2 regions of the Photobacterium sanguinicancri genome follow, and region 1 is predicted to be linked to the other one. Evidence: predicted binding sites of a transcription regulator. Region 1 holds the regulator's gene; the other holds the start of a gene.
The links. Region 1 encodes MetJ, which represses methionine synthesis genes. Its sites were predicted from a motif close to TTAGACNTNTANANGTCTAA; they were not measured.
Positions count from the first base shown of each region.

Region 1 (15,352 bases):
TCGTTCATGATGGTGCCACCCGGTGTTTCGTAACAGCCACGAGACTTAATGCCTACCAAACGGTTTTCAACGATATCAATACGCCCAACACCGTGCTCCGCCCCTTTTTCATTTAAATACGTCAGCGCATTAAAAGGTGTCATGGCTTCGCCATCAACGGCAACGATTTCGCCTTTATCAACTAAAATCGATACCGTTTCAACTTTTTCAGGAGCATCTTCTGGATCTTTGGTCCATACCCAACACAGGTCGTTAGGCTGATTCCATGTATTTTCTAATACTCCGCCTTCAGTCGAAATGTGCCATGCATTAGCATCACGCGAGTAGATTTTTTCAAGCGATGCCGAACACGGAATATTACGTTCATCAAGGTAATCAAGCAGGGCTTCACGGCTACGCAGATCCCACTCACGCCAAGGGGCTATTACAGTTAGTTGCGGCGCCAATGCCGCATAAGCACCTTCGAAACGTACTTGATCATTACCTTTGCCAGTACAACCGTGACACACCGCATCTGCGCCAACTTCGAGTGCACACTCAACCTGTGCTTTAGCAATAATTGGACGCGCCATTGATGTACCCAGCAGGTACTTACCTTCGTAAATTGCACCTGTTTTTAAACTTGGGTAAATGTACGCTTCAACCATTTCTTCTTTCAGATCGGCGATGTAGCAAGACGACGCACCCGATGCGATTGCTTTCTCTTCGATGCCTTCCAGTTCTGCTTCACCTTGGCCAACATCGGCTACGAATGCCACGACTTCACAGTCATAGTTTTCTTTCAACCAAGGAATGATTGCCGATGTATCTAGACCGCCCGAATACGCTAAAACTACTTTCGTTACCTTGCTCATAATGCTCTCCTGCTTGCCCTTTCGGCGGTCTCACCGCACTGGCTTTTATATAATCAATGTTTTATCGAATAGTGGATATAAAGCGGAGTTCCGCTCTACACCGAAAATTTAGTACCTATGCTGCTGCCATCAAATAACTCAGCCAATTTTTCAGGGTAACGCCATGTCGCCACTTCTATTGGGCGACCTAAAGCTTTGGCGGCTTCAAACGCCGCACGGACTTTAACGACCATGCCATCAGTGATCACCGCTTGTTGAATCAAGGCTTCCGACTGCGTTTCTGTCAGTGTTGGAATTAAGTGGCCCTTGCCATCAAGTACGCCACTCACGTCCGATAACAACACCAATTCCGCATCGAGTGCCGCCGCAACAGCCACCGCCGCTTGATCAGCGTTGACGTTCATCATCTCCCCTTCGGTGGTAAGTCCGATGGAGCTAATAATCGGCAAACAGCCTGCCGCCATAATCTGGCTCACTAAAGCACCATTACCAGGCGCTGCTTTCCCGACAGCACCTAACTCAGGATCAAGCTCGGTAACATGGCATAAACCACCATCAGCAAGGCACAAGCCCACCGTCTTAACTCCGGATTTAATCGCATGACCTTGCAACATCTTGTTTGCCGTTCCCGCAAGCGCCCCGACAATCAATGGAATTTGCGTTGACGGTGTCACACGTAAACCTTCTTTTTTCACCGTTTCCAATTGAAGTTTGGCTAAAAGTTCATCAACTAAATAACCGCCACCATGTACTAACAGCAAGGGACGTGGAGATTTCACCTGATATTGATTAATAGCCGCAAACAATTTGTTCAACGTTTCATGGCAAGAAAGTACTGCTCCGCCAAGTTTTATTACCAAAGGTACGTTATTCATGGTGACGCCTCCTTATATCAAGCCAGATAATGGCGGAAAGTTATTGCGAATATTTATGCACTGAACAGCTTGTGACGATGCGCCCTTCAACAAATTATCAATCGCTGAGGTTAAAACAATGTGACTACCTTGTACCTGCCAGCCAATATCACAAAAGCAGGTATTCACCACGCTATCGAGGCTGGCCGTTTTGTTTTCAAGTAGACGAACTGCAGGTTGATTGGCATAGGCTTTGGTCAACACAGCAGCGATATCATCGGCTGACACCCCTGCCGTTAATTTGGCTGTAATGGTGGCGAGGATGCCACGCTTAAAGTTACCTAAATGCGGTGTAAAAATAACGTCACAGCCAAGATGCGTTGCAATTTCAGGTTGATGGCGATGATTGAAAATACCGTAGGCCTGCAGACTCACTTCGCAAAAACTATTGGTCATGGATGCTTTACGGCCAGCACCAGAGACACCACTGACGGCATTGATGACAGGCCATTGTTCGGTATCTAATAAGTTGGCTTCTATTAACGGCTTTAGCGCCAATTGCGATGCTGTTGGATAACAGCCTGGCACCGCAATAAGTTGGGCTTCTGCAATCGCTTTTGCATTCCACTCAGCCAAACCATAAACAGCGAGATCCAACCAATTTTTATGTTGATGTTCAAAGCCATAGAAATCGGTATAGAAGCTATCACTTGCCACACGAAAGGCACCTGACAAATCAAAAACCTGACATCCTTTTGCTAGGAAAATAGGGGCTAAATCGTGACTCACTTGATGCGCGGTTGCCAGTAACACCACATCCGCTTGTTGAGCGACAGCTTGGGGATCAATAAGTGGTAATAGAGGTAAATCAACAATCCCTTTCAACTGACCATGCAATTCACTGATAGCGGTATGACTATCAGTACTTTGCGCTGATACGTGCAGCCCAGCCAGCTTTAAAGATGGGTGGTTATGGACAATTTTAGCGAGTTCCGCTCCGGTATAGCCGCTAGCACCGATAATGTGGGTGTTCAACATAATGTAAATCCATTTTACGCTTTGTTTGGAGTTTCAATCTGAATAGTCAGAGAGAGTGCTGGCTGAGAATAGCCAAAATATGGGGGTGCAGCAGAGGCACCAAGCGATGAGACTTAGCGTCGTCGGGGGGAGTATGTAGCTAGAAGGTTCGCTTGGTTCATGTTAACAACTTCCTACTTAATGCGGTTTCTTTCGGTCTTCCTAACCAAAAGATTAAAAATAAATTATTATTCAATAAACTTGCATTTGTATGTTTACAGGTTTATCGAATAGCTGTCAACACTTGTCATGTTTTTCCTGCTTTTTATTAAACCACCCGATTCCACACCGCACTTCCAAAATAACAGCTCACCACAAGTGCAACAAGTATCACAACTCGATAACGTTACTTTGCCCTTAAATAAAGCATTTCGTTCATTTTTGCCGACAAAGCACACAGTAAATGTGCTTAAAGACAGGTGAATTACGGAAATTTGTTACAAAATAGCGCAGAGGACATGATAAAAATCAAAGTAGAATCGTTTTTTTGCCCTCGATTATGATCAAAGTTGACCTTTAAGCGGGATCACGGATAGATTATTGGTCAGCATTGATGCACTGGATGTAAAAAAATTACGAGATGGATACGATATGAATGAAAAGTACAGCGCGCTAAAAAGTAACGTCAGTATGCTTGGCCACTTGCTAGGCAATACCATTAAAGACGCTCACGGTGAGCCACTACTTGAAAAAGTGGAAACCATACGGAAACTGTCTAAATCCGCTCGCGCCGGAAATGAAGACGATCGTGCCAAACTTATTGATGAGTTACAAAACCTACCGGATGACCAATTACTTCCTGTCGCCCGTGCTTTCAGCCAATTCCTCAACCTGACCAATATTGCAGAGCAATACCACACAGTGTCCCGTCATTGTGACGAGCATATCTGTAGCCCAGATTCAATTGACTCGCTATTTGGTAAGTTAAAAGACAAAGACATTAGCCAGCTTGATTCCATTCAGGCCGTTCGCGAACTGAACATTGAGCTTGTGCTTACTGCGCACCCAACTGAAATAGCGCGCCGTACCATGATCCACAAACTGGTACAGATTAATAAATGCCTATCAAACCTTGAGCTAAGTGAGCTATCAACCGCTGAACGCCAGCGTATTGAACAGCGCCTAGAACAACTTATTGCTCAAGCCTGGCACTCCGATGTTATCCGCCAGCAACGCCCAACGCCACTTGATGAAGCGAAATGGGGCTTTGCTGTAGTTGAGAATTCCCTATGGCATGCTGTGCCAGAATTCTTACGCCAATTTGATGACAAGCTAACCAATCACCTAGGTGAAGGCTTACCGCTTGATGCTGCACCAGTTAAATTCTCATCTTGGATGGGCGGTGACCGCGATGGCAACCCGTTTGTGACTTCGACAATCACCCGTGAGGTATTACTACTGTCACGCTGGAAAGCGGCTGATCTTTACTTGGGCGATATCCAAGAGTTAGTCAGCGAACTGTCGATGGTGAGATGTAATGACCAAGTTCGCGAGCTTGCAGGTGAAGAGCACGAACCTTACCGCGCTATCGTTAAGCAATTACGTACCAAGCTAACGCACACCCGTGATGTATTAGATGCGCGCATTAAGGGAACCAATGTACCTGCTGGCGCTATCATCAACGATGCTGATGAGCTGTGGCAGCCGCTGCACGCCTGTTATCAATCACTGCACGAATGCGGTATGGGCATCATCGCTGACGGCCTGCTGCTTGATGTCTTGCGTCGTGTGAAATGTTTCGGTGTTCACCTTGTTCGCCTTGATATCCGCCAAGAAAGTACCCGTCATTCTGATGTGATTTCTGAACTGACACGCTACCTAGGCTTAGGCGACTATGACCAGTGGAGCGAGCAAGATAAAGTTGCTTTCCTGGTACGTGAACTCGCCTCAAAACGCCCACTACTGCCACGAGACTGGCAACCGTCTCCTGAAGTACAAGAAGTTATCGATACTTGTCGTGCAGTTGCAGAACAGCCACGTGAAGCGTTAGGTGCTTACGTGATTTCCATGGCTCGTACCGCTTCAGATGTGTTGGCAGTACATTTATTGCTTCAAGAAGCTGGCTGCCCATTCCGTATGGACGTTTGCCCGCTGTTTGAAACCCTTGAAGATTTAAATAATGGCGCGGATGTTATCAAGCAACTGCTTGATATCGACTGGTATCGCGGCTTTATTCAAAACCACCAAATGGTCATGATTGGCTATTCGGATTCAGCGAAAGATGCTGGTGTGATGTCTGCGGGCTGGGCACAGTACCACGCAATGGAAGCCTTGGTTGATGTGTGTGAAAACGCCAACGTTGATATCACCCTCTTCCATGGTCGCGGCGGTACAATTGGTCGTGGTGGTGCGCCTGCACACGCAGCGTTACTGTCACAGCCACCACGCAGTTTAAAAGGTGGCCTACGTGTAACCGAACAAGGTGAGATGATCCGCTTCAAATTGGGCCTACCCGACGTTGCAGTGAACAGCCTTAGCTTGTACACCAGTGCAATTCTTGAAGCGAACTTGCTCCCACCACCAGCACCAAAACAAGAATGGCGCGATCTGATGGAAGTACTTTCAGAAGTATCTTGCGAAGCATACCGTTCGGTTGTCCGTGGCAATGAAGAGTTTGTACCGTATTTCCGCGCAGCAACGCCTGAGCTCGAACTGGGTAAATTGCCACTCGGTTCTCGCCCTGCAAAACGTAATCCAAACGGTGGCGTAGAAAGTTTACGTGCGATCCCATGGATTTTTGCGTGGAGTCAAAACCGCCTGCTACTACCAGCATGGTTGGGAGCCGGTGAAGCGATCCAGTATTCAATCGACAAGGGCCATGAAGCCTTGCTAGAAGAAATGTGCCGTGAATGGCCATTCTTCTCAACACGCCTTGGTATGCTGGAGATGGTCTTTACCAAAACCAATACCAAGATCGCTGAATACTATGATCAACGCCTAACGGATAAATCACTATGGCCACTGGGTCAGAAACTGCGTGATCAACTGCAGTCTGATATTAAGGCCGTACTGAATGTCGACAACAATGATCACCTAATGGAACAGGATCCTTGGGGTGCTGAAGCGATCCGCTTGCGTAATATCTATGTTGAGCCACTCAACATGCTGCAAGCTGAGCTGCTATACCGTACCCGCGAGCAAGGTGAGATCTCGCCGATGCTAGAAGAAGCGCTAATGGTGACCATCGCAGGTATTGCGACTGGCATGCGCAATACAGGTTAAGCCCTCATCAACTTGACGTTTAAAAGGCCGCCTAGCGGCCTTTTTTATGCGGATAGGGAATAATTGATAGTTTCCATTGTAATTTTTATCACTTTTGAGACAGCCCTCCTTAAATAATATGCATTAAGATGTTTATATTCTCTTGTGAAAGAGGATGTATCAAAACCAATTGCACTGCAAAGACAGATAACTAGATGGACTAATATCACAAGATGAGCAATTTATAGCGCATTGATGTGAATACTACCCCATTGAGGTATCCGTATTGAGTGTATTGATGATATTCTATGTGATCTCGATCAGGCACTGAAACAAGTTGATTATAATAACGCCAAAGAGCGGAAGGGTAAGCTTGGTTTGATCGGTTTTTTTTGATGTATTTTAACGGATAGAAGAGATGTCATTACCACACGTTATTTTAACCGTGCTGAGCACTCGCGAAGCAACCGGTTACGACATTACCAAAGAATTTTCACACAGCATCGGTTATTTTTGGAAAGCGAGCCACCAGCAGGTGTACCGCGAACTCAATAAAATGGCCACTCACGATCAGGTTACTTGTCGCCTTGAACCACAAGATGGCAAACCCGATCGCAAAGTGTACTCCATTACCGATTTAGGCCGTCAGGCACTATTCAACTGGTTCCAAGAACCAGCTCGCAACCCAACTATTCGTGATGAGTTCTCAGCGAAACTACTTGTGTGTGGAGTGCATAACTCTGTACCAATGCAGCAGCAGCTTGAAGCTTTGATCGAAGAATCACATAGCTTAATGAACCACTACCACGAGCTTGAGAAAGTTCACTTTAGCGATTACAAAGCAATGGCTCGTCAAGAACGTCTTGATCGTCTTACGCTTCGTCGTGGTATGCACAATCGTCAGGCTTGGATTGTTTGGGCTGAAGAAGTGCTAGCTGAGTTAAAAGACATGGATAGCGAAGGCAGCAGCATCGCGCTATAAGCTACCTTGTTATCTAAAAAAGCCGCTATCTTATAGCGGCTTTTTTGTGTGTGCTGCTCAGTCGCAGCCCAATGTCAGTAACAACCTATTGCGATGCAATGTCAACTTCAGCTCGCACACCCAAAGTGTGGCAAATTGCATAAGTTAATTCAGCACGATTCAGTGTGTAGAAATGGAAATCCTTCACACCTTCGCGACTTAAGACACGTACCATATCAATCGCATTACTTGCCCCCACCATCTGACGGCTTAACAAGTCATCATCTAATCCTTCGTATTGCTTCTCTAACCAACCTGGGATTTTTACGTTATTTGCCAAGGCAAAACGCTTAGCTTGGGTCATGTTCGAAACAGGCAAAATACCCGGTACAATTTCAACATCAATGCCGGCAGCAACACAACGGTCACGGAAGCGTAAGTAGCTTTCAACGTCAAAGAAAAATTGGGTGATCGCACGGCTCGCACCGGCATCCACTTTACGCTTAAGATTGATCAAATCTGCTTGAGCGCTTTTTGCTTCTGGGTGAACTTCCGGGTAAGCCGCTACCGAAATATCAAACTCCGCTTCTTTGCGTAGCAGTTCAACCAAGTCAGCAGCATACATATCAGGCTTGCCACCTTGTGGTGGTAAATCACCACGCAGTGCAACGATATCGCGAATACCGCTGTTCCAGTAGTCACGGGCGATAGTACGTAGTTCATCGCGTGTTGCATCGATACAGGTTAAATGCGGGGCAGCCACAAGGCCTGTCTGATCTTTAATATCTTTAATAATAGAGTGAGTGCGATCGCGTTCACCCGAATTAGCACCGTAAGTCACAGACACAAACTTCGGCTTTAATGTTTTTAGACGATGGATAGAAGCCCAAAGGGTCTTTTCCATTTGCTCGCTGCTTGGCGGAAAAAACTCAAATGACACATTGATATCCCCTTTAAGGTCTACAATGTTTTGGTTAAGCGCCTCTAAATGGCTTGCGTGAGAATACCCCATAGTTCATCCCTTCCTGTCCTGGCGCCGTGGCCTGCTATCCTTAAAAGCGAACGTCTTTAAATAACCATTTAGACGTCTATATGTCTACAGAATGTCGTGATAACAATTTAATGTCAACCTACTAATCATGAATTTTTCTCACGTTCATATTGCATAATTTTCAATATAAAAAAACCTGCCAAAGGCAGGTTTCAAGGGGAATAGAGTATATTCCCAGTAAGGTGACAATTACCTCGTAATCATCCTATTTAGACCAAGCTCTCACCCTACATTCAACTGTGTTGGCAGAATATAAAGCCGTCGACGCAATCATCACATGCTAAAGCAGAGCGGCTAAACGATTAATATCTGACAATAATGCGCCTGCTGTAACATCACGCCCAGCACCCGGCCCGCGGATCACCAGTGGGTTATCACGGTACCAACGACTTTCTATAGCAAAAATATTGTCACACGGCAGTAGGTTCGCCAGCGCATGCTCTTTGGGCAATGCTTCGACCCCAACGGCAGCCTTGCCTTTCTTATCCAACCTCGCCACATAACGCAGTACTTTTTCTTCCCCATTGGCTTTAATGAGGCGTTTTTGTAAACGGCTATCGAGCTCTTCTGCTTGCTCAAAGAAGGTATCTAAACTGACTTTAGCCAATGACTCAGGCACTAGCGTTTCCACTTTAACCTGCTCAGGTTCAATGCTGAGTCCCGACTCACGCGCCAAAATAACCAGCTTGCGCATCACATCACTGCCGTCTAGATCATGGCGAGGATCGGGTTCAGTTAAGCCTTGTTGCCACGCTTGCTCAATTAATACCGAAAACGGTACTGAGCCATCATATTGCTGGAATAGCCATGATAAAGTGCCAGAGAAAATCCCCGATACCGCAATGATGTCATCGCCACTTTCCCGTAAATCACGCACTGTATGGTTTACGGGTAAGCCTGCACCAACCGTCGCGTTATATAGCCAATGACGACTGGTTTTGGCAAACGCATCTTGTACTGCGTGGTAATCAACACTCGATGCAGAACCTGCCACTTTGTTCGCCGAAATCAGGTGTAAGCCACTTTCTGCCACTTGTGGATATTTCGCCGCCAATTGAGCACTGGCTGTGACATCCAAAATCACCACATCATCATACGGATGTGCGGCTAGCGTGGTAAGTAACTCTCCGTCTTCATATTCAATCGCTTCATCATTGAAATACGTTAAGGCACGAGATGGTTCAATGCCCTGATAATCAATCCAATGACGGCTACTATCGGCAACACCAATCAGAGTGAAAGTCTTCCCATGGCGCTTGCTCAGTTGCTCACGTTCGGTTTCAAATAACTCAAGCCAACGGCTACCTATATTGCCTTTGCCACAGAGCACTAAACCAATTCGCTTTTGAGCTTGAAATAAACTCTGGTGCACTCGCCCAATCAAGGTTTCTGGGTTTACATGGCGTAAAATCGCCACCAAGCTCAACCCTGATTCGGCTTCAGCCAAAAACTCAACCGGCTGGCCTTTTAGCTGCTGATAAAAGCCATGGCAATGCACTGGGTTATTCACCACCCCCGCCCCAACAACGGCAACCATAGTGAAACCATCGCGCAATCTTAATTCTGCGGCAATACCACGATCTTGCAGTAAGCCCAGAACCCCATTGACCACTTCACCTGTATACGCCAATAAAATTCGACCTTGCTCAGGATCAATGCTCTGTGCCAATGGCGGTAATTGTGCCCGTAGCAATGTGCGCTCTAGTTCTTTACGAACAGGTTCAAAATCATTGGCACGTGGCACATCAAGTTCAATCAAGCAGACATCATCTAATGAAGTAACAATTTTCGCACCGCGACCTGAAGCTAAAACACGCTCCACACGCGTTGAGCCCGATTCAGGCTGATGACTACAACGTAGCATCAAGTCAATGGTGCTTTGTGCGACAGGTTGAAGGGTACGGCTATGTAATACCGGTGCGGCAAGTCGGGCCAATTCACTGGCTTCATCAAGGCGCAGCAACGGTAGCAGACAGGCATCTTTAACCTGATTAGGATCAGCGCTATACACACCCGCGACATCACTCCAAATCGTCACGCGCGAGACATCCGCTAACGCACCAATCACAGTGGCAGAATAATCAGATCCATTACGGCCTAGTAGCACCGTTTGACCCGCTTGGTTTTGGGCCATAAAACCAGTAATCACAATACGGTGCTGGCTGTGTTGGATCAGTTGCTGCTGGAGTAATGGCCGCGAAGCTGCGCAATCCACTTCAGGCTGAGCGGCTTGCTCTGCTCGTAAAAAATCACGAGAGTCGAGAGCGCATGCGGGTAATTGATCCACATTTAATAACGCTGCCAATAAGCGAGCAGACCATAATTCACCATGGCCTAATACTTTAGCTCGCGTGGCCTCATCTAACGTTTGGTCACTAAGCGCTGACAATGTACTCAGTTCAAGGTGGAGCTGGGTTTGTAGTTCATCGGCAACGGGCTCAGGCAATAACTCTTTGATCAACGCTTGCTGATACTGACGTAGCGCTTGCAGTGCCTCATGGGCATGACGCCCATCTTTGGTTAGCAAAGTAAGCCATTCAATCAAACGGTTGGTGGTTTTTCCGGCCGCCGACACCACAATCAGATCATCGGCATTCGAGTATTCCTGCAAGATTGTTGCAACCCGACGATAGCACTCAGCATCGGCTAAGCTGCTGCCACCAAACTTATGTAATTGACGCGGTTGAGCCTGAGTCATTATCCCACCTCTGCTGCTTGTTGAAATGCTTGTGCTAAGTCGGCGACCAAATCACTTGGATCTTCGAGACCCACCGATAAACGAAGTAGTGCCGTATTAATACCAGCCTCTGCTTGTGCTTCATCTGACATCGCGCGGTGCGTCATGCTTGAGGGGTGAGCAATCAGGCTTTCAGTGCCGCCTAAGGATTCCGCGAGCGAGAAACATTTAAGCACTTTCACAAACACTTCAAGTTGCTGGAAACTTCCAGCTAATTCAAAGCTAATCATAGAGCCAAAGCCTTTTTGTTGGCGCTTAGCAATATCATGCCCGGGATGATCAGGTAGGCTAGGATGATAGATAGCTGCAACTTGAGGGTGATCTTTTAAGAATGCCAGCACTTGAGCGCCATTTTCTTCGTGCATCTTCATACGTGGTACTAAAGTACGTAAACCTCTAAGGGTCAGGTAGGCATCAAACGGCGCACCTGTCGCACCAATACAATTTGCCCACCATGCGATGTTTTCCGCTTGCTCTGCATCAGCAGAAATAAGGATACCGCCCACAACATCGGAGTGGCCGTTGATATATTTAGTGGTCGAATGCACGACAAAGTCTGCACCTAATGCGATAGGCTGTTGCAGGACTGGAGAGAGGAAGGTGTTATCAACCGCCACTTGTGCGCCCGCTGCTTTGGCTTGCTGGCATAAAACTTCGATATCAATAACACGAAGTAACGGGTTAGATGGGGTCTCCACCCAAATAATTTTAGGTTGCTTAGCAAGAGCACGAGCAAAAGCTTGCGGATCAGACTGATCAACAAACTCAACCTTAAAGTCGCCTTTATTCGCGCGAGTATTGAATAAGCGATAAGTACCGCCATAACAATCGTGCGGGGCAACAATAAGATCATCAGGACCTAATAAAGCAGAAACGAGAAGGTTAATCGCAGCCGTACCACAACTTGTTACCACACCACCCGCACCGCCTTCCAACTCAGTTAACGCATCGGCCAACATATTGCGGCTTGGGTTGCCAGAACGAGTATAATCATATTGCGGAACCTCACCCAGTTGTGGAAAACTGTAGGTGGATGTGAGGTAGATTGGCGGGACGACCGCATGATGCTGAGAGTCGGATTCAATGCCGGTACGAACTGCAATCGTGGCAAGTTTCTTGTCACTCATATTAACCTTCCTTGTTTCGGTTTAATGCCGAATAAAATTCCTTCATCAACATTAACTACATTAAACTAGGACGTCAACACTTCCAGACGTCTATATGTCTTTGCTTATGGCGGTAAATATCGCTAAAATTCAACCAAACTTTAATTATGACTCACTGCCCTACTCGCAGTTATTTCGTAAGACCCCAATATCTCTGAGGTTTATTCAGAACATAGTGGCGTGAAATAACCTGAGCGGCGGTAAAACAACAACGCTGAGAAGGTAAAACATGGCAGAGTGGAATGGCGAGTACATCAGTCCATACGCGGAACACGGTAAGAAAAACGAACAAGTAAAAAAAATTACGGTGTCGATTCCATTAAAAGTCTTAAAGATTCTGACTGATGAACGTACGCGCCGTCAGGTAAATAACCTGCGCCATGCAACGAATAGTGAATTGCTCTGTGAAGCTTTTTTACATGCTTATACAGGTCAACCATTACCAACAGATGACGATATTCGTAAAGACCGTCCGGATGATCTACCCGCAGAAGCAAAAGCTTTGATGGATGAGATGGGCATTACTTACGAAGACATCAACGAATAAGCCGTCTTCGAGATACAAAAAACTGACTGTGGTGACAACTTTGGAACCACAGTCAGTAAATATGGAAACACGCTACTTCTTGTTATCATTAATGGCAGCTTTTACTTTATTCTTGCTTACGCTGCGCGTCCTACCACTAGCGTTAAAAGAAAAATAGAAATAACTAGACCAAGTAATTTAAGTTCACGCTTTTTCATAAAACTCTCCTTTTTGCTCGTCACTCAAAATAAGTTTTCTTACAACCATGATAAACACACCGGTTAGCACTAAATTCAGCGCTAATGACAACATGCTGATCGTCACAATTGGACCGCCGAAACCGTAACCAATACTGATCATCAACACACCCGCGCCAACCTCACCTCGTGGCCACATGCTAATCGACAATGCCAAACGCTCTTTAAGCGTGGCTTCCTTGCGATAACAAAACAGTGGGAACATCTTGCCGATATTGGCAATCACCGAAATCACCAATACGTGATAAGTAATTTCAGCGAGCGACATCGCAGGCATTGAAAGAGTGATACTGTCTGAAGCGGTCGTTGCGACGCCCCCAAAAATTTGCGGTAAGCTCAAGCCAACCAGCACCATGAACACGCCAGCGACAGAACTTGAGACTTGCTGATCAGCGGCGGATTCATGTTGCGATTTCATCATGCACCCCAGCACAAAAGCGGGTAGCAAAACTTCAAAATGGACGCCACTGCGCAAATAAAACAACTCACACAGCAACGCAATAATGACGGAGTAGCCCATCACAGCACCGGCAGACGACGGAATAGCCCATAGATGTAAATAACGATAACCCAGCGCTAACAAACCAAACATTAAGACTAGCGTCACGCCTAATGCAGGCTGCCAACCCACCACCAAAATAGATAATGGAATCATCAAGAGGACGGTATCGAGATCATCAAAAATGGCCAATATACGGGCTTTGTTAAACATCCACGTCGCACCAAGTCCAGCGGCTGTGAGCATGGCAAACAATACTCCAGCAGAGGTTGGCGCAGCAAAGCGGCCAATCACTAAAGTCTCTGTCCACGCATCGACATTGCTCCACATCTCTGGCGGCATCAGCACGAACACGAAATACAGTACTACCCCAACCCATGGGAAGGTGGCCGTCGTCATTGCGACCACATAATCCCAGCGATACTGCTTTAAGTTGTTCTTATCGATTTCAAACTCACGACCAACATTGATCATGATGTAGGCCAGCGCCGACATCGTCAGCACCATAATGGTGGGTTGCAGTTGGCCGTAGCCAGCAATGAATGATGGTAGCAATTGTGAGCACACTAGCCCCACCAACAGTAATGCGGAATATATAATGATTTTTTTCACGTCATAACCTCTTGTATTACATTGCTCGTCGAAAAGAGCCTGCCCCCCTCATAGAGGTGCAGGCAGTTAGGTTAGACGAATTTCACTTTAGTAATTTCTTTGATACCCGACAGTACGAATGTCGGTACAGATGCGGCAATAATCACAGCCACCAGGTGACCAAATGACAGGGATTCAGTGTTAAAGATCATCTGACCTAAACCTGTGTACATCACCCCTAGCGATAGCGTTGCAGACAAGGCTACTGCGCCTAGTAGATACTTATTGGTGAATGGATTTTTACGGTATAGCGTAGTGAAGCTACGTGAATCAAATAGGTGCCATAGCTGTGCGAAGATCAGCATGGCGAAAGCAACAGTCTGTGCGTATTCTGCACTGTGACCCGCATTCAATGCCCAGCTGAAGGCCATGTAACTCATGCCACCTAAGGCTAAACCACGGATAACAATCTTGGCCCCAAGGCTATCGCCAAAGAAACCTTCGTTACGCTTACGTGGCTTACGTGACATCACGTCTTTTTCTTCCGGCTCAACACCCAGTGCCAGTGCTGGTAAACCATCTGAAACCAAGTTGATCCACAAGATCATCAGTGGTGTTAGCGGCAAGATAGTTTCTGGCCCCATCATCAGAAAGGCAATCAAGATCACTGCAACTTCACCCACGTTGGCAGTCAGCGCCTGACGGATAAACTTACGTAAATTATCGAAGATCTGACGACCTTGGCGTACCGCTTTCACAATGGTGCTGAAGTTGTCATCAAGCAAAATTAAATCACCTGAATCTTTCGCCACCGAGGTGCCTGCAATCCCCATCGCCACACCAATATCTGCGCGACGAAGTGCTGGGGCATCGTTCACACCATCCCCCGTCATGGCAGGTACTTCGTTGTTGTCTTGTTGGGCTCTAACGATACGTAGCTTATGTTCAGGGCTAACCCGTGCAAACACGGCAACTTCAGGGCAGATACGACGTAGTTCTTCATCGTCCATCTCATCAAGCTGAGCGCCTGTGATCACTTTGTCGTTTTCAGAGCGGATAATACCGATATCACGCGCAACTGCTGCCGCTGTTAGGGCATGGTCACCCGTGATCATCACGGTACGAACGCCGGCATCGAAACAACTGTTTACCGCATCGCGCACTTCTGGGCGTGGCGGATCCATAATGCCGTATAGGCCAAGGATGGTAATGTCATGCTCTAGCTCGTGGTGGTCACGCTCTAGGTCTTCGTCAGTTAATGGACGAATACCAACGGCAAGTGTGCGTAGAGCTTGATCAGCAAACTCTTCAATCGCTTGTTGGTAATTGGCAATATGTTGCTCTGCAGGGCTGGTTGCTATCGCTAAGTTACCTTGCATTTCCTGACTTGAATGCGTCACAACATTGCCATCAATCATAAAGCCTGAGGCATTACGCAAGATGACATCCGGCGCACCTTTCACTGCTAAGAAGTGCTGACCTTCATTATCACGAACAATCACTGATGCCATTTTACGACCAGAATCGAACGGGAATTTTTCAACTATCGTAAATTCGCCTGATGACAACATAGTGCCT
Region 1 is NZ_AP024850.1:205,446-220,797, reverse strand. Features, by position in the region: gene OCU87_RS01020 (argininosuccinate synthase) at 1-854, opposite strand, end outside; gene argB (acetylglutamate kinase) at 950-1,729, opposite strand; gene argC (N-acetyl-gamma-glutamyl-phosphate reductase) at 1,742-2,746, opposite strand; gene ppc (phosphoenolpyruvate carboxylase) at 3,377-6,007, shown strand; gene OCU87_RS01000 (PadR family transcriptional regulator) at 6,405-6,968, shown strand; gene metF (methylenetetrahydrofolate reductase) at 7,054-7,959, opposite strand; gene OCU87_RS00990 (bifunctional aspartate kinase/homoserine dehydrogenase II) at 8,279-10,696, opposite strand; gene OCU87_RS00985 (O-succinylhomoserine (thiol)-lyase) at 10,696-11,862, opposite strand; gene metJ (met regulon transcriptional regulator MetJ) at 12,131-12,448, shown strand; gene OCU87_RS00975 (cation:proton antiporter) at 12,632-13,795, opposite strand; gene OCU87_RS00970 (cation-translocating P-type ATPase) at 13,867-15,352, opposite strand, start outside.

Region 2 (15,352 bases), 470 kb from region 1:
ATTGAATATCGATAACTAGAAGCTAGTCATGATATTCGAATTGACTGTGCCAAAGCTTAAGTAAACTTAAGTTTTGTATTGGTCACTCAGTTCATTGATGCCAAATTCATTCTTACTTAAAAAGTAACAATGAACAGTTTTGACTATTCATTTCACGAGTGCCCACACAGATTGCATGGTCAAATTGTTAAAGAACATACTGACTTCGTAGCGGGCTTAGCGCCTTGCTCCGTGTCAGTGAGGTCGTATTATAGGGAGTTCCAAAAAGCTGGCAACCCTTAAATTCAAAAAAACCACCAACCGCGCACTTTTTAAACAAATACCCTTTAATCGGTACTTAATACCTCTATTTTGTCAATTTTACTGGGTGCAACGTCTAAAGGATAATGACAAGCAACACTATGATTAGCTGATATATTCACTTCTATCGGTTGATTTGATTGGCATTTATCTGTGGCATAATGGCAACGGGTGTGAAAACGACAACCTTGGGGAGGATTAATCGGCGAAGGCAACTCACCTTCCAGCATAATTCGAGTTTGATTACGCAATCTTGGGTTAGGGATAGGGATCGCCGACAGTAACGCTTGGGTATAAGGGTGCGAAGGCTGAGTGTACACGTTAGCAGTTGGGCCAGTTTCTACAATTTTACCCAAATACATAACTGCAACACGATCCGATATATGCTTCACTACCGATAAATCATGCGCAATGAAAATAAGCGATAACTGAAGCTCCTGCTGCAAAGCCAATAGTAAATTGATAATTTGCGCTTGAACAGAAACATCCAAGGCTGATACCGATTCATCACATACCAGAAGTTTCGGCTTTAATGCGATAGCACGAGCAATTCCTATTCTTTGCTTTTGGCCACCAGAAAATTCATGGGGATAACGTTCAGCGGCACTTTCAGACAAACCCACTTTCACCAGTAACTCTTTCACCCAAACTTTACGCTCACTTGCAGTGCCAATATTGTGAATAACAAATGGCTCTTCGATAATCATACCCACTGTATGACGCGCGTTGAGTGACTCGGTAGGATCTTGAAAGACAATTTGCATATCTTGCCTTAATACCCGCATGTCTTTTACTGATAACGAAGTAATATCTTTACCTTCGAAATAAATCTTTCCTGCTGTTGGTTCAAATAATTTAAGTAATGTTCGCCCTAACGTACTTTTCCCACAGCCAGACTCCCCTACTAACCCTAAAGTTTCTCCCTTATTTAAACTAAGGCTTACCCCATCAACCGCTTTTACCGAGTAACCCTTTCGTAATAAACCGCCACCCGAATGGAAGTGCTTTTTGAGATCTTTAATCTTCAGTAATTCCATGATCAATGTACCTCTCGCCAATGGTGACAACTCACGAGATGTGTATTGCCTAGCCGCTCCCAAGATGGCTGCAGAGATTCACACTTCTTCGTCATAAACTGGCACCGCGTGCAAAAACGACAGCCTTGAGGCATCTCATCTAATTGCGGGACAGTGCCAGGGATCGTTTGCAGCGGCTGCTTATGCCCTACATTCAGCGTAGGCATTGATTGCAGTAATCCTCGACTATAAGGATGTTTAGCTTGCTCAAACAATCTAAAAACATCACTAGCTTCAACCGCTCGCCCCGCATACATAACAACAACGTCGTCGCAAACTTCGGCAACCACACCTAAATCGTGTGTGATGAAGATAATTGCCATCCCAGTTTCTTGTTGGATCTCACGCATCAAATCAAGAATTTGAGCTTGAACGGTCACATCTAATGCAGTGGTGGGTTCATCACAGATCAGCACATCGGGTTGGCATGCTAGTGCAATCGCGATCATCACTCGCTGACGCATACCACCTGATAAGTTATGGGGGTACTCGTGAATACGTTGTTCTGGGGAAGGAATTCCCACTTTTTTAAACATGGATAACGCATAATCGAATCGTTGACGTTTATTCAGTTCAGGACGATGTAGTTCTAACACTTCATTAATTTGTTTCCCTATGGTGTGTACCGGGTTAAGGGCTGTCATTGGGTCTTGGAATATCATTGAGATACGATTACCACGCATGTGATAGAGGTCTTGTGGCGGTAATCCAAGTAAATCGGTTCCATCAAGGTAAACCTGCCCCCCCACTACTTGTCCATAAGGGCGAGGTAAAAGCCCCATTATCGACATGGCAGTTACACTCTTGCCACAACCCGACTCTCCGACAATTCCAAGTGTCTTCCCTTTTTTCACATCGAATGTCACACCATCTAATACCCGAACAACACCACCATCTGTCGTGAACTCAGTGACGAGATCATTCACAGATAAAATCACCGAGTCTGTCATCTAATTATTCTCCGAACTGGACCGCTTGTAAGTTTCATCAACAACCGTCATCGGCTCAAACTTTCGTCCTTTTTTCACTGCCGCTTTCGTTTCTTTGTATTCAACGGGATCTATCCAGAAAGTGCCATAGTCACGGAATGTACCAGTAGTGAACAAAAACTTAGTCAACTTGGTCATCGCTGGTTTCGGATACTTCAACCAACGCCAGTAACCTTCACGAGTATAAGGCACCATATAGCCAGGGATAATGACGTTTTCCTCACTGACTAACTGTTGAATTTGGCGCGAAGTTTGTTTTTTCTTTTCAAGATCGAATTCAGAACGATACGCCATGATCAGCGCATCGAGTTCAGGCGAACTAAAATTTGTAAAGTTGTTATTCTGAACTTTATTGGCATTGTCTGAGTGGAAATACTCCCAGTATGCAGGAATTTCAGACGTACCCATTCGATGGAAAGATAACTGATGTTTTTTCTCTAATACATATTTAAACGCTGACGAACCATCCACAAGATTAAGTGTTAGTTCTAATCCTGCTTCTTTTGCCTGCTCTTTTAAATAAGCAATTCTCGGCGTGTGCTGAGCGTAACCATACGTCACAGCAAACGTTAAACGCTCACCTTTACTATTAATACGAATGCCATCTCCACCCACTTTATCAAAACCCGCTTTCGCAAATTTTTGGGCCGCCAATTCAGGCGCGAACTTTGGGGCTGTTATTGCATTATTGGTGTAGTCACCATGACCAACCCCAACACCATTTGGCAAACGGGTATAATCGCCCCGTAGCAACTTGGTGATCATGCCATCAAAGTCGATGGCATGCGCTAATCCTTGACGAATAATCGGGTTATCAAGCTTATCTTTGGCAGTGTTGATCCATATCCCACCCGCCCCTTCAGGCACTTGATTATAGCCCCAGAACTTATGAATATAACCTTGCTGATAGGGCTTGGTGTTTGACTTTTCATGCCAAAGCGATGGAATAAGCAAAGCAAAGGTATCGATGTTACCTTTCTCAAAATGCTTCTTCGCTATATCGTTATCACGGATTACTTTAATACTGATTTTTTCAACATTATAACGATTCTGAAAATAGCGGTTGGAGTAGCCCCACCAATCTTGGCCAATATGCTTAAATGTCAGTGATTTTCCTTTTTTCACTTTATCTAAATAATAAGGTCCAGCTGATGGCTCTGCTTTGAAGTTGTATTTGCGAACAAAGTTATCATCGATACCATCATTATTTTTATCATTTTTAGTCTGATAGAAATGAGCAGGACGAGGCTGGAAGTTACTATAGATCATCAAATCTTCACGATTACGAGGCTTAGTCGAAACAACCGCAAATGTATGATCATCGTATTTCACAACTTCTTTTATTTGCTCAGTATAATGCTGGTTATACCAAGGATCGATAATATCTTTTGAACGCATTAACGTTAACACAAACGCGAAATCATCCGATGTGATCGCCTTACCATCAGACCATGTTGCTTTCGGGTTAATCTTGAAATAAACCGTTTTATTATCATCTCCGTATGCCCACTCATCGGTAATTTCAGGGATCCATTTATTAGTAACAGGGTGACGTGTAACAGATGATGGGCGGTTATCCACCAGCCATGAACGAAAAGCACCATTAGAATCAGGGCCTATCACCCGAAATGTTTGCGGAAAACTTTGAATATAGGTTCGGAATTTACCTCCGAACTGCGCTTCTTCGGATGCAAATAATGGCTCATTGGCATTCGATACCCACGTCAAATTATCTGGTAGCTGTGCAGCTTGGACATTAAAATGAAATGCGGTCGCTGCCGCTACAGCGGTAAAAGTTAAAAACTTCATCGTTATACATCCTTGTGTTAGTGATGAACCAATTTATTGAAAAAGATCCGCTCTGATCTAAATATAGCGGGTGTATTTTTTAGGGTCGAATGCTTCGCGAATAGCCTCTCCGATAAAGGTCACCATCACCAATACCAATACAATCGCAGTAACAACTGACACCACAATCCATGGTGAATCGAGATTCGACTTGCCTTGCTGTAACAAGTCGCCCCAACTTGGCGTCGGAGGCATCAACCCTAACCCTAAATAATCAAGTGCAGTTAATGCTGTGATATTTGCCGCAATGGTGAAGGGGGCAAGCGTTACAATCATTACCATGGTATTAGGCAAGATATGTTTAAACATAATTCGAGCAGTAGAGGCTCCCAATGCTCTCGCAGCCATCACATACTCACGGGCAGATTCTTTATAGGTCATGGTTCGCATGTACCACGTCATCCCCATCCAACCAAAGAGCACATTGATAGCGACAAATAACGAAAAAGTGGGCTGAGTGATCGAGACCAAAATCATAATGACGTATAAGAATGGCACCATGGACCAAATTTCGATGACACGCTGGGCAACAAGATCGAACTTACCGCCCCAAAAACCCATCGCACACCCTACCGCGACGCCTATCACATAAGAAATCACCATAGTACTTAACGCAAATCCCATCGCGATACGAAAGCCATAAACCAGCCGAGCTACAATGTCGCGGCCTATGGTATCCGTTCCTAAATAGTGCTTATCGACAAAGTTCGGTTCGGTAGGTGGGAAATCACCACTAAAATCTTGCTCATACGGGTCCCATGGAATAATAGGTAATAATACCCAATTGCCTTCAGACTGTTGCTGGTATAGCGCTTGAAGCTCCCGATAATCGGTCTCTTTTTTATATCCTAAGCCAAATTCCGATCCTGCACGAACATCACTTACGACAGGAAAATGCCATTGCCCGTTATAGCTGACGATGAGCGCTTTACTATTAATAAATAATTCAGCGACTAATGATAAAAGCAGTAATACAGACAAAATAATAAAGGAGTAATACCCTCGTTTGATCTGTTTAAATCGCAGTAGTTTTTTTCGAGTTAATGGATTAATTGTCATTGATTCACGCTCCAAATTTCACACGAGGATCAACCACCGCGACACACATATCAGACAATATATTGCCTATCATTAGTAACACGGCATTTATCGCAACAATCCCCATCACAACGGGATAATCACGCTCCATAATAGCTTCATACCCCAGTAGTCCGACTCCATCTATATTGAAAATCACTTCAATCAGAAATGAGCCGCTCATAAAAAAGAGTAATGAATTACCAAAGTGGCTCGCAATAGGAATCAGGCTATTACGCAAGGCATGTTTACGAACCGCCGTTTTAAAAGGTAAACCTTTGGCTATAGCTGTTCGCACATAATCCGCAGATAGGTTTTCCATTAAGTTATTTTTCATCGTCATTGTTAGCGTGGCAAAATCACCAATGAGATAACAAATTAGCGGTAATACCGCATGCCACATAATATCTTTAAACTGTTCCGCTATGGTTTCGTAATCATCAAAATCATCCCCAACAAAGCCCCCCATCGGAAACCACTCTAAGTGATAGCTAAATAAGGTAATCAATAAAATACCAACCACATACCCCGGCAATGCGTAACCAACAAAAATCAGAATGGAAGAAGAGGAATCAAAAACACTGCCATGACGCATGGCTTTAAAATAACCAAGAGGGATAGAGATGAAATAGCTAATAAAAAACGTCATACCACCATAAAAAGCAGAAACAGGGATACGCTCAGCAATCATATCCCAAACAGGTTCGTAGTAACGGGTCGACTCACCAAAATCAAGCACAACAAGTTTGCTCAACCATTCGGTGTACGCTTCAAATACAGGCTTATCAAGACCATAAAAGGCATTCAGCTCAGCAATTTGATCATCCGAAAGCGCATTGTTTCCGCCAACAGCCGTGCTAGTAGATTGCACATCCCCCTTGGCCTGCATACTGGCAAGTAGGCGTTCAACTGGCCCACCCGGAACAAATCGAGTGATAGTAAATATAAGTAAGGTTACACCGATAAATGTAGGAATCACCAACATTAACCGCCGTAAAAAATATGACAACATCGACGACACTCCTTGTCGTTATTTATCTTTGTCGCTCTGTATTAGAATTTAATACTATATTAAAATTAATAACAAGGATTATCACCCTACATCAATAAGATTAAGTGGTGATAGCAAACTATTTATTAGGTGATTTATCACTAACAACCTCAAATGTAATCTTTTAGTACCGTGTCAAATTCAACTCAATAAACGCATAAAAGCAAAATAACGCCCCTTCACATAATTAAGTCAAATATTAAAGCCTAAGTGTAGTTAGTTGAATTTATAAACCATAACATACTACTACTCTGAGACATGTGACTCTTAAAATTACATTTAAGCAGAATATTCAACAAGTTCTAAAAATTGACCACGCCATATATAAAACTGTAACAATATTAAAGTAAGCACCGTCAATAATATTGTTAATGGATGAACATGATGGAAATAAAAAAAACAATACGGAATGGAATTCCCAAAGAGCATATATTTTGTTTTTTCATAGCAAATATTCTATTTGCTAATAGTAGCCATGCTGATATTAATAATATTGGTGGCTATTTATCACTAACGTACACATCTAATTATTTTGACACCGATGATCACCGCAGCATTAGAAATTTAAATTGGTCAGGCAATCTAAATTACACATTTAATAATAACCACACTTTTTATCTCGACTCTGGCGGCTACCGCGTTTATGAAGATGAAACGGGTACTTACTTAACGGATACCGTTATTGGCATTAAGAATAATGAGATATTTCCATGGGGAGAAACCGGCCATATTGGTTATGCCTCCCAACTCACTTTACCGACGTCGGAACTATCAGAGAAAGATGAATTATATACGGCTTTACGACTTTCGATGCCAATCACTAATAAATGGGACAACTTTAATTACTTCTTCACGCCCAGAGTTAAAAAGAACTTTCATAAATACAAAACAGCGGGAGAGAAAAACTTAACCGAATGGGTTGCATCATTTAATACAGGGGTTGGTTATAAGTGGCATGATTTTAAAGTGAACTTATCCCTTCTAGCAGGTACAGGCTGGAACTACCATGGCACTCGATATGACTGGGACTATTCAGGCGCATTAACGGGTCTTTGGCAAATAACACCACATTTTTACACCGCCCTTTCCACCTCTAATTCAGGTGTCTACTTCGATGCTGAGCGTGGCACTGTTGGCGATATAGACATATTCAATCTCAATACAGCAACATATTCAATCGCTGTTGGCTATTCATTTTAAAATACAAAAGGAGTTTGTATGAAACGATCACTGGTCGCATCCAGTATTATCTCTGCGTTATTTCTCGCAGGTTGTGGTGCTGATGACCAAAGTTATGACCTTGTTGAAAGAGATCCTCAACAAGTAACTAAAAGAGATATTAAAACTGACCAAGTTTATCTTTATATGCCATCAATGGCAAAAGCACCACGTTATGCCGTTAGCATGGCGCCATTTATGCAAGGTCAAGAAAAATTGGTTCGATTTTTCTATACTGAGGAAGGTTTAGAAGTACGCCAATTAAGCCCAGATGTCATTAGCCAAGCTCAGATAAATAATAATGATTTTGGTCGTTGGTCCGATATTGACACAAACTTAAGTCCACTACTTAAACTACCAGGTACTTACCAAGATTACCGCTGTAAAGAAGATGCTTACGATGACTGTACAAATAAAGAAGAAGAAAACAAAGACGATGATGTAAGTTGGAAAGATAAAAAGTTTTTTACACCTGATTATACCAAACTTGCTGTATTAGAGCGTGATTGGGATGATTTATTTACCTATTCAACAGGGTGTTATACTGCCGTAGGACCAGCTCGACTCGCTACCGATTGGGAAGGTTATGAATTAAAAGATGGCGCACTGAATATTGAACTTGAGCAAGACTATCAAATTTCAAATAAGTGGAACTGTTTAGTTAATGCCTTATTTCAAGGCAATGACGGACTCGATTTCAATAACCTCACTTTCACGGTTTCAAACTTTTATTCATTTGTCCCTCTTGATGCAGTTCAAAGCCAAGACTATGAACCTGTGCTTTACCCTAAAGGCGATGAAGATACTTTTGGTATGTTTGCCTCGCAAGTCTCTCGTCCCGATCACTTGGGGAACAACACTCAAGATGGTAACCGCATTCATTACATGCATCGCTTCAATCCAACGCAAGCTACCGTCGATTACCACCTGTCTGATAGTTTCAATGTTGACCCAACAACCCAGTTTTATAAGCAAATTACCCTTGATGTCATTGAACGCATTAATCCACAACTAACCAAAGTTGGTGTACCAGCAATTACGCTGCACGAGCCTTCTGGTAAGCGATCAGGCGACTTACGCTACAACGTCATTAACTTAATTCACGAACCCCTACAAAATGGCTTGGCTGGCTATGGTCCATCAGCCGTCAATCCAGTTACTGGTGAGATCGTCCACGCACACGTCAACCAGTATTCAGGTGTACTAGAAAGCATTGCTCATCGCTTGTGGGATCGTATCGCGATCCAATATAACCAAGGTAATGTACAACCAATGCCAATAGAAGAAGGGGCTTTTGAATCCACTGAACCGATGACATTTTCCCATTCAGCAAGTACTGGTCAACTTGGTGAAAGCTCGGCAGATTTACAAGGCGCAGTGATATCGAATACGTTACCACCAGCAGCACAAATGCTGGCGAGCGAACCACTTGAGAGTGCATTAAAAGCACTTAATGAACTCAATAAAATTCCGCAAGATACGCTTACCCCCGTTGATTTAATCAAAATTAACGAACTCGAAAAGCGCCTGTGGGCTGAACACAATATGTTCCCAGTTTCTAGTTTATGGTCAAGCACAACAGAGAAAATGCTGCCGACTATGATAGTGGCAGGGCAATCAATCGATTTCACCTCTGAAGAGGCATATGTCTGGGCTGATAATGAAAAAACCCAACTTAAACGCTGGGACGATCTCACAATTGAGCAGCAAACACATGTTGGGCGTATCTTAGCTGGCATTTATTACGCGAAAACATTAGTCCATGAAATTGGTCACAATCTTGGGCTACGCCATAACTTCCAAGGCAGCAATGATGACACCAACTTCTTCACCAAACAGCAAGCGCATAATCACGGTTTAAAATACATTCCAGCGTATAGCTCTATCATGGATTACAACCCATCAATGATGGACGCGCTCCCTGTATTTGGCTTATACGATAAAGCCGCATTGCGTTTTGCCTATAAGCGCCAAGTTGAAATATCAACCTTCGGTGCAAAACCCGATTCATCCGCAACATCACCGGAGTACTTCAACTTAAACGCTTATGATAAAGAACTTAAAACCGCTTTCTTTGCTGAAAACTCCCACCTTGACCCACGCTTAAGCGATGGTGTTTTGAGTGCAGCCGTTAACGATGCGGTATTAGATGATAAATGGAGCGACAAAGTACCTGGTGACAAAGTGCTACGCGAATTTAAGTACTGTACCGATGGTAATGTCAGCTTAAATACCGATTGTAACCGTCATGATGAAGGACGAAACCACAGCGAAATCAACGATTACAATTGGCAGCGTTACTACGAGCACTTCCCATTAAATACGCAGCGTAATAACCGCAAAAACTTTGATGAATCAACACTTAGTGATTACGCAATAGGTCGAGTCAACACCTTCATGAACTGGCGTGAAAACATTCAGATGTTCGATCGTATGTCGCAATATCTCGGCTGGAGCGATGCAGATCGCCTATTCATCGCCAAAACAGATCCTGTCTGTACTGGTCAGATGGAAATATGGCCTGTGTCTGATTTTAATTTCGATTACTTCTGTGGCATGGCGCAAGGTATCGACGAGCTAAGAAACAACTTAGTGAATATCGTCATACAACCAGACCACCAATGTGAAGTGCAAGATACGACTGGAGAAATAAGTTATCGCACACTCAATGATGTTATCTATCAAAGCACAGTACGTAGCCAGCTAGATCAAGGGGAAGTGCCACGTAGCTGTTTCCACCCAGCCGTTGAATCATACTTAGCCAGCCAAGGACAAACAGTCCAGGCTGAAGCTGGTAAAATGCTCAACAGCGGTAAAGCACCCAACGTGAATCCGAAGTTTAACTATGTCGGCATGTTTGACTACTACGGTTTCTGGCCTGATAAGTTTGCAGCTATGGCTGCATTACTAGAGCGAGATGGTATTCGTCGTACCACTGACCGTACAGATAGCGCCTTGGTTGATTTACCTTACATTATTCCTACCGGCGGAAACGGTTACATAAGATACGATATATTTAAAACACTGCTGGACGACATTGCTTTGGGTACCAACAATACACCAACGCTCTTAGACGCCGAGTTATTTAGAGATCGTCAAGGTAAAGCTGTTGCACCACAAGGTGAGTTCACTATATTTGAAGTGGACACCAAAGTAGAAGCAACACCTTATTACGCCAAGAACCTCAAGCGTTTCTACAACTTGCCACATAAAGGTGAGTACAGCCAGATTGAAGCGTTACTCAAATTGGTCGTGCAATTCAGTGATAGCCAAACAGGCTATTACACCAACGGTGACAAATTAGCGCAGTATGTTTCACTACGTAGCAGTAACGATCATGTTAGCCAGCTAGAGACTTTTGTTCGTCAGAATGGTCAAAGTTACTATGCAGGCCCAGCGAATGGGTTAGCGCTACAGATGATTCAATTCACCAATGAATTAAACCAACTGCTAGACCCAAGTATCGATAACAGCACGCTTGAACTTAAGCACATTACATTGACTCAGTTTGAAGATTCAGAGCAACAGCCTAAACTGCTCAAACTCGCCAATCGTTATCAACAAGTATTAGAAATTCTACCGCTTGATAACCGATAAATAACCCTTTCCCTAATACGAAAACAGGTCGCCTAAGCGACCTGTTTTTTTTGAACATAAACGTAATGAATTACGCTTACTTCGCAGCAACCCATGCAGGCACATCTGCGATGCTATCTAGCACAACGGATGCAAGGCTTTCACCTTCTTCTGTCACTGGCTTACCAGTACGAACTAAAACTTTCGAACCGACATTGGCCGCTTGCGCCGCTTTCATATCATCGGTTTTATCACCGATCATAATGGAGTTTTCCATATCAATTTTTAGGAAATCACGCGCTGAGATGAACATACCTGGATTAGGTTTACGACATTCACAAGCTTGTAAGTAATCACCTTGGCCTTCCGTTGGGTGATGCGGACAGTAATAAATCCCATCAAACTCAACATCATGATCAACAAAGTTCCAATCCATCCACTCTGTTAAAGAAAGAAATTCATCTTCAGTGTACATACCACGTGCGATACCAGCTTGGTTCGTCACAAGTACTAACATGTAGCCCATTTCTTTTAATTTCTTACATGATTCAAAGACACCTTCGATGTATTCAAAGTCATCTACAGTATGAACATAACCGCGGTCAACATTAATAACACCATCACGATCGATAAAAACTGCTGGTTTGGCCAAAGGTAAGCCCTCTATATTTCATTTCGCTAGATTATGGCACGACAGCAGTTGCGATTCATCTATTTACAGCTTTAAGGAGGATATAGAGAGGTCAGGATTTAGCAGGGTGTTTTTAACACGAAATCCATTTAGCCATCTAGACGTAAAAATATCTATTGACTTAGCCATCCAGACTGCTAATCTCGTTATCAACATAACGCGATTTAATTCAACTTTTCGCACAAACGCGTTACAAATACAATACGTATAACCACAAAACGCATTATTTTATCTGGTATCTAGGAAGTTCGATGATAGAAATAAATAGAGTAGACAAAGTGTTTTATCAGGGAGAGTTAGAAATACATGCTCTGCGTGATATCAACCTTACCATTGAACAAGGTACTATTTTCGGTGTTATTGGCTCATCGGGTGCTGGTAAAAGTACCCTGATCCGTTGTGTCAATTTGCTAGAACGCCCTAGTCGCGGCCAAGTGATTGTCGATGGCGTTGACCTAACTCAGCTATCCAATCAAGAATTAACCCTTGCTCGCCGCAAAATCGGCATGATCTTCCAGCATTTCAACCTACTTTCTTCTCGTACCGTTTTTGATAATGTAGCCCTGCCCCTTGAGCTCGCGAATAAATCAAAAACAGACATAAAAGCCAAAGTGACAGAACTACTTCAATTGGTTGGGCTGTCAGACAAACACAACAGCTACCCCGCTAATTTAAGTGGCGGCCAGAAACAACGTGTTGCCATTGCGCGCGCACTGGCTTCTGAGCCCAAAGTTCTACTGTGTGATGAAGCCACCAGCGCATTAGACCCAGCAACGACCCAGTCGATCTTAGAACTACTAAAAGAGATTAACCGTAAACTAAACCTCACCATTTTATTGATCACTCACGAAATGGATGTGGTTAAAAACATCTGTTCTAAAGTCGCCATCATTGGCGATGGTGAGCTAGTAGAAAAAGGCCCAGTCGGCGATATTTTTGCCCACCCAAAAACAGAACTCGCGCGGGAGTTTATTCGCTCAACATTGGATCTCTCTATTCCAGAAGATTACAAAGCGCGGATGACAGCGGAACGCATTGAAAACAGTTACCCTCTCATCCGCTTAGAATTCACAGGCGCTTCTGTTGACGCTCCGCTGATCAGCCAAGTAGCACGTGAGTTCAATATTGATATCAGTATCTTAAGCTCAGATATGGACTACGCTGGCGGTGTGAAATTTGGCCTGATGTTGGCTGAGTTTTATGGTACGGAACAAGCAGCCGAAAATGCGGTTGCCTTCCTTCGCGATCACAAAGTTAACGTAGAGGTACTAGGTTATGTTGCTTGATTCTATTACTACTTGGTGGCAAACCAACGAACGCTTAGTTCAACTGTTAATTGAAGCTCTTGGCCAAACATTAACTATGGTATTAGCCTCTGGGCTTATTGGGTTTATTTTGGGGATTCCGCTAGGTGTAGCACTTCACCTCACCAAAAATAACGGCCTAATGGCAAACCCAAAACTCAATAAAGTACTGGGTATTGTGGTGAACATTGGTCGCTCAATCCCATTCATTATTCTACTTGTCGCGATTATACCGTTTACCCGCTTTATTGTAGGTAGCTCGATCGGGACAGCTGCAGCCATAGTGCCACTCACCGTCGGAGCGATTCCATTTATCGCTCGCTTGGTTGAAGGGGCATTATTGGAAGTTCCAACTGGGCTAGTTGAAGCAGCGCAAGCGATGGGCGCAAAGCCAATCCAAATAATAACTAAAGTACTATTACCTGAAGCGCTGCCGGGCATCATTAACGCTGTCACTATCACCTTAGTAACACTGGTAAGTTACTCGGCAATGGCCGGAACCGTAGGTGGCGGTGGCCTAGGTGATGTGGGCATCCGTTATGGCTACCAACGCTTTGATGGCACCATCATGGCAATCACCGTCATTATGCTGGTTATCTTAGTACAACTGATCCAGTCGCTTGGTGATCACTTAGTCAAACGTACCGACCATCGCTAATCTTAGTATCACGTAATAACAACGTATCACCGAACACAACAACATATTATGACAGTGAGTTAGCCAAGTTAACTCACGCAAAAAATCAGGGAATACCCCGCAAAGGAGAAGTAACATGGCGTTTAATCTAAAAAACATTTTTGCAGTCGCAGGGTTAGCATCTGCACTTGTACTAACTGGCTGTGGTGAAAAAGAAGCCGCGGTTGATAATACCAAGATTAAAGTTGGGGTAATGGCTGGATCGGAAGCGCAAGTGGCAGAAGTGGCAGCTAAAGAAGCCAAAGACAAATACGGTCTTGATGTTGAGCTGATCACCTTTACAGACTACGTGTCACCAAACGCAGCGCTTGAAGAAGGCTCAATTGATGTGAATGCGTTCCAACACAAACCTTATCTTGATCAGCAAATTACTGACCGCGGTTACAAATTCACCGTTGCTGGCAATACCTTTGTTTACCCAATCGCAGGTTACTCAAACAAGATTAAATCGGTTGATGAACTACAAGATGGCGATCAAGTCGCGGTACCTAACGATCCAACAAACCTAGGTCGCTCACTGCTGCTACTGCAACAACAAGGCTTACTGACACTGAAAGAAGGTTCAGGCCTAGCCGCAACGGTTCTTGATATTATTGAAAATCCAAAGAACCTAAAAATTGTTGAACTAGAAGCAGCTCAACTTCCTCGTTCACTGGACGACGTGAAGCTTGCCATTATCAACACGACTTACGCTAGCAGCATTAACCTAACACCTGAGCGTGACGGGGTGTTCGTTGAAGATAAAGAATCACCTTACGTAAACCTGATTGTTTCTCGCCAAGATAATGTAGACGCAGAAAACGTGAAAACATTCGTAAAAGCATACCAATCAGAAACGGTTTACACTGCAGCAAAAGACATCTTTCAAGGTGGTGTAGTGAAAGGCTGGTAATCCACTTAGCCCTATCGCTAGGCAATAATGTCTAACAAACCTAATATCAAGCCCCTTCGAAAAGGGGCTTGATTGTTTTCTTTCCTTCAGTACAAATCACACGCTATTTCTTCTTACCGCCACTGCCCTGCACCGCTTTAAATCGAGGGTTCGATTTGCAGATCACATAGACACGGCCTTTGCGTTTTACGATTTGGCAATCACGGTGACGCATCTTGGCACTTTTTAACGAACTTAATACTTTCATCATCTTATCCTTTTGCTGAACCAATTTGTCCAAAGCGACGGTTAAAGTTAGCCATACGCCCTTCAGAAGAAATAACACGCTGCTTACCGGTATAAAACGGATGCGATTCTGACGACACATCTAAGGTGTAATACGGGTAATCCTTGCCATCTTGCCAAGTGATCGTGCGCTCTGTTTGAAGTGTTGATCCAATCAGAAAATATTTATCAACGCTGGTGTCGTGAAAAACGACAGTGCGGTATTCAGGATGGATACCCGATTTCATGATGCTATCCTTATTATTCGCTTTGATTTTAATGTTACACTATAACAATTGTTATAATGTAACACTTGATAGCTATTCTCAACAACTTCTTCCTTGTTTATTTATGATAAAGTTTCTTCAT
Region 2 is NZ_AP024850.1:673,386-688,737, reverse strand. Features, by position in the region: gene OCU87_RS03390 (ABC transporter ATP-binding protein) at 327-1,337, opposite strand; gene OCU87_RS03385 (ABC transporter ATP-binding protein) at 1,340-2,326, opposite strand; gene OCU87_RS03380 (extracellular solute-binding protein) at 2,327-4,174, opposite strand; gene OCU87_RS03375 (ABC transporter permease) at 4,232-5,272, opposite strand; gene OCU87_RS03370 (ABC transporter permease subunit) at 5,277-6,302, opposite strand; gene OCU87_RS03365 (porin family protein) at 6,723-7,541, shown strand; gene OCU87_RS03360 (zinc-dependent metalloprotease) at 7,560-11,156, shown strand; gene gmhB (D-glycero-beta-D-manno-heptose 1,7-bisphosphate 7-phosphatase) at 11,233-11,787, opposite strand; gene metN (methionine ABC transporter ATP-binding protein MetN) at 12,078-13,112, shown strand; gene OCU87_RS03345 (methionine ABC transporter permease) at 13,102-13,788, shown strand; gene OCU87_RS03340 (MetQ/NlpA family lipoprotein) at 13,904-14,719, shown strand; gene ykgO (type B 50S ribosomal protein L36) at 14,823-14,966, opposite strand; gene OCU87_RS03330 (type B 50S ribosomal protein L31) at 14,971-15,231, opposite strand.
Region 2: metN (methionine ABC transporter ATP-binding protein MetN) is a predicted target of MetJ. The motif match lies at 11,916-11,935, and genes of this name have one in related genera.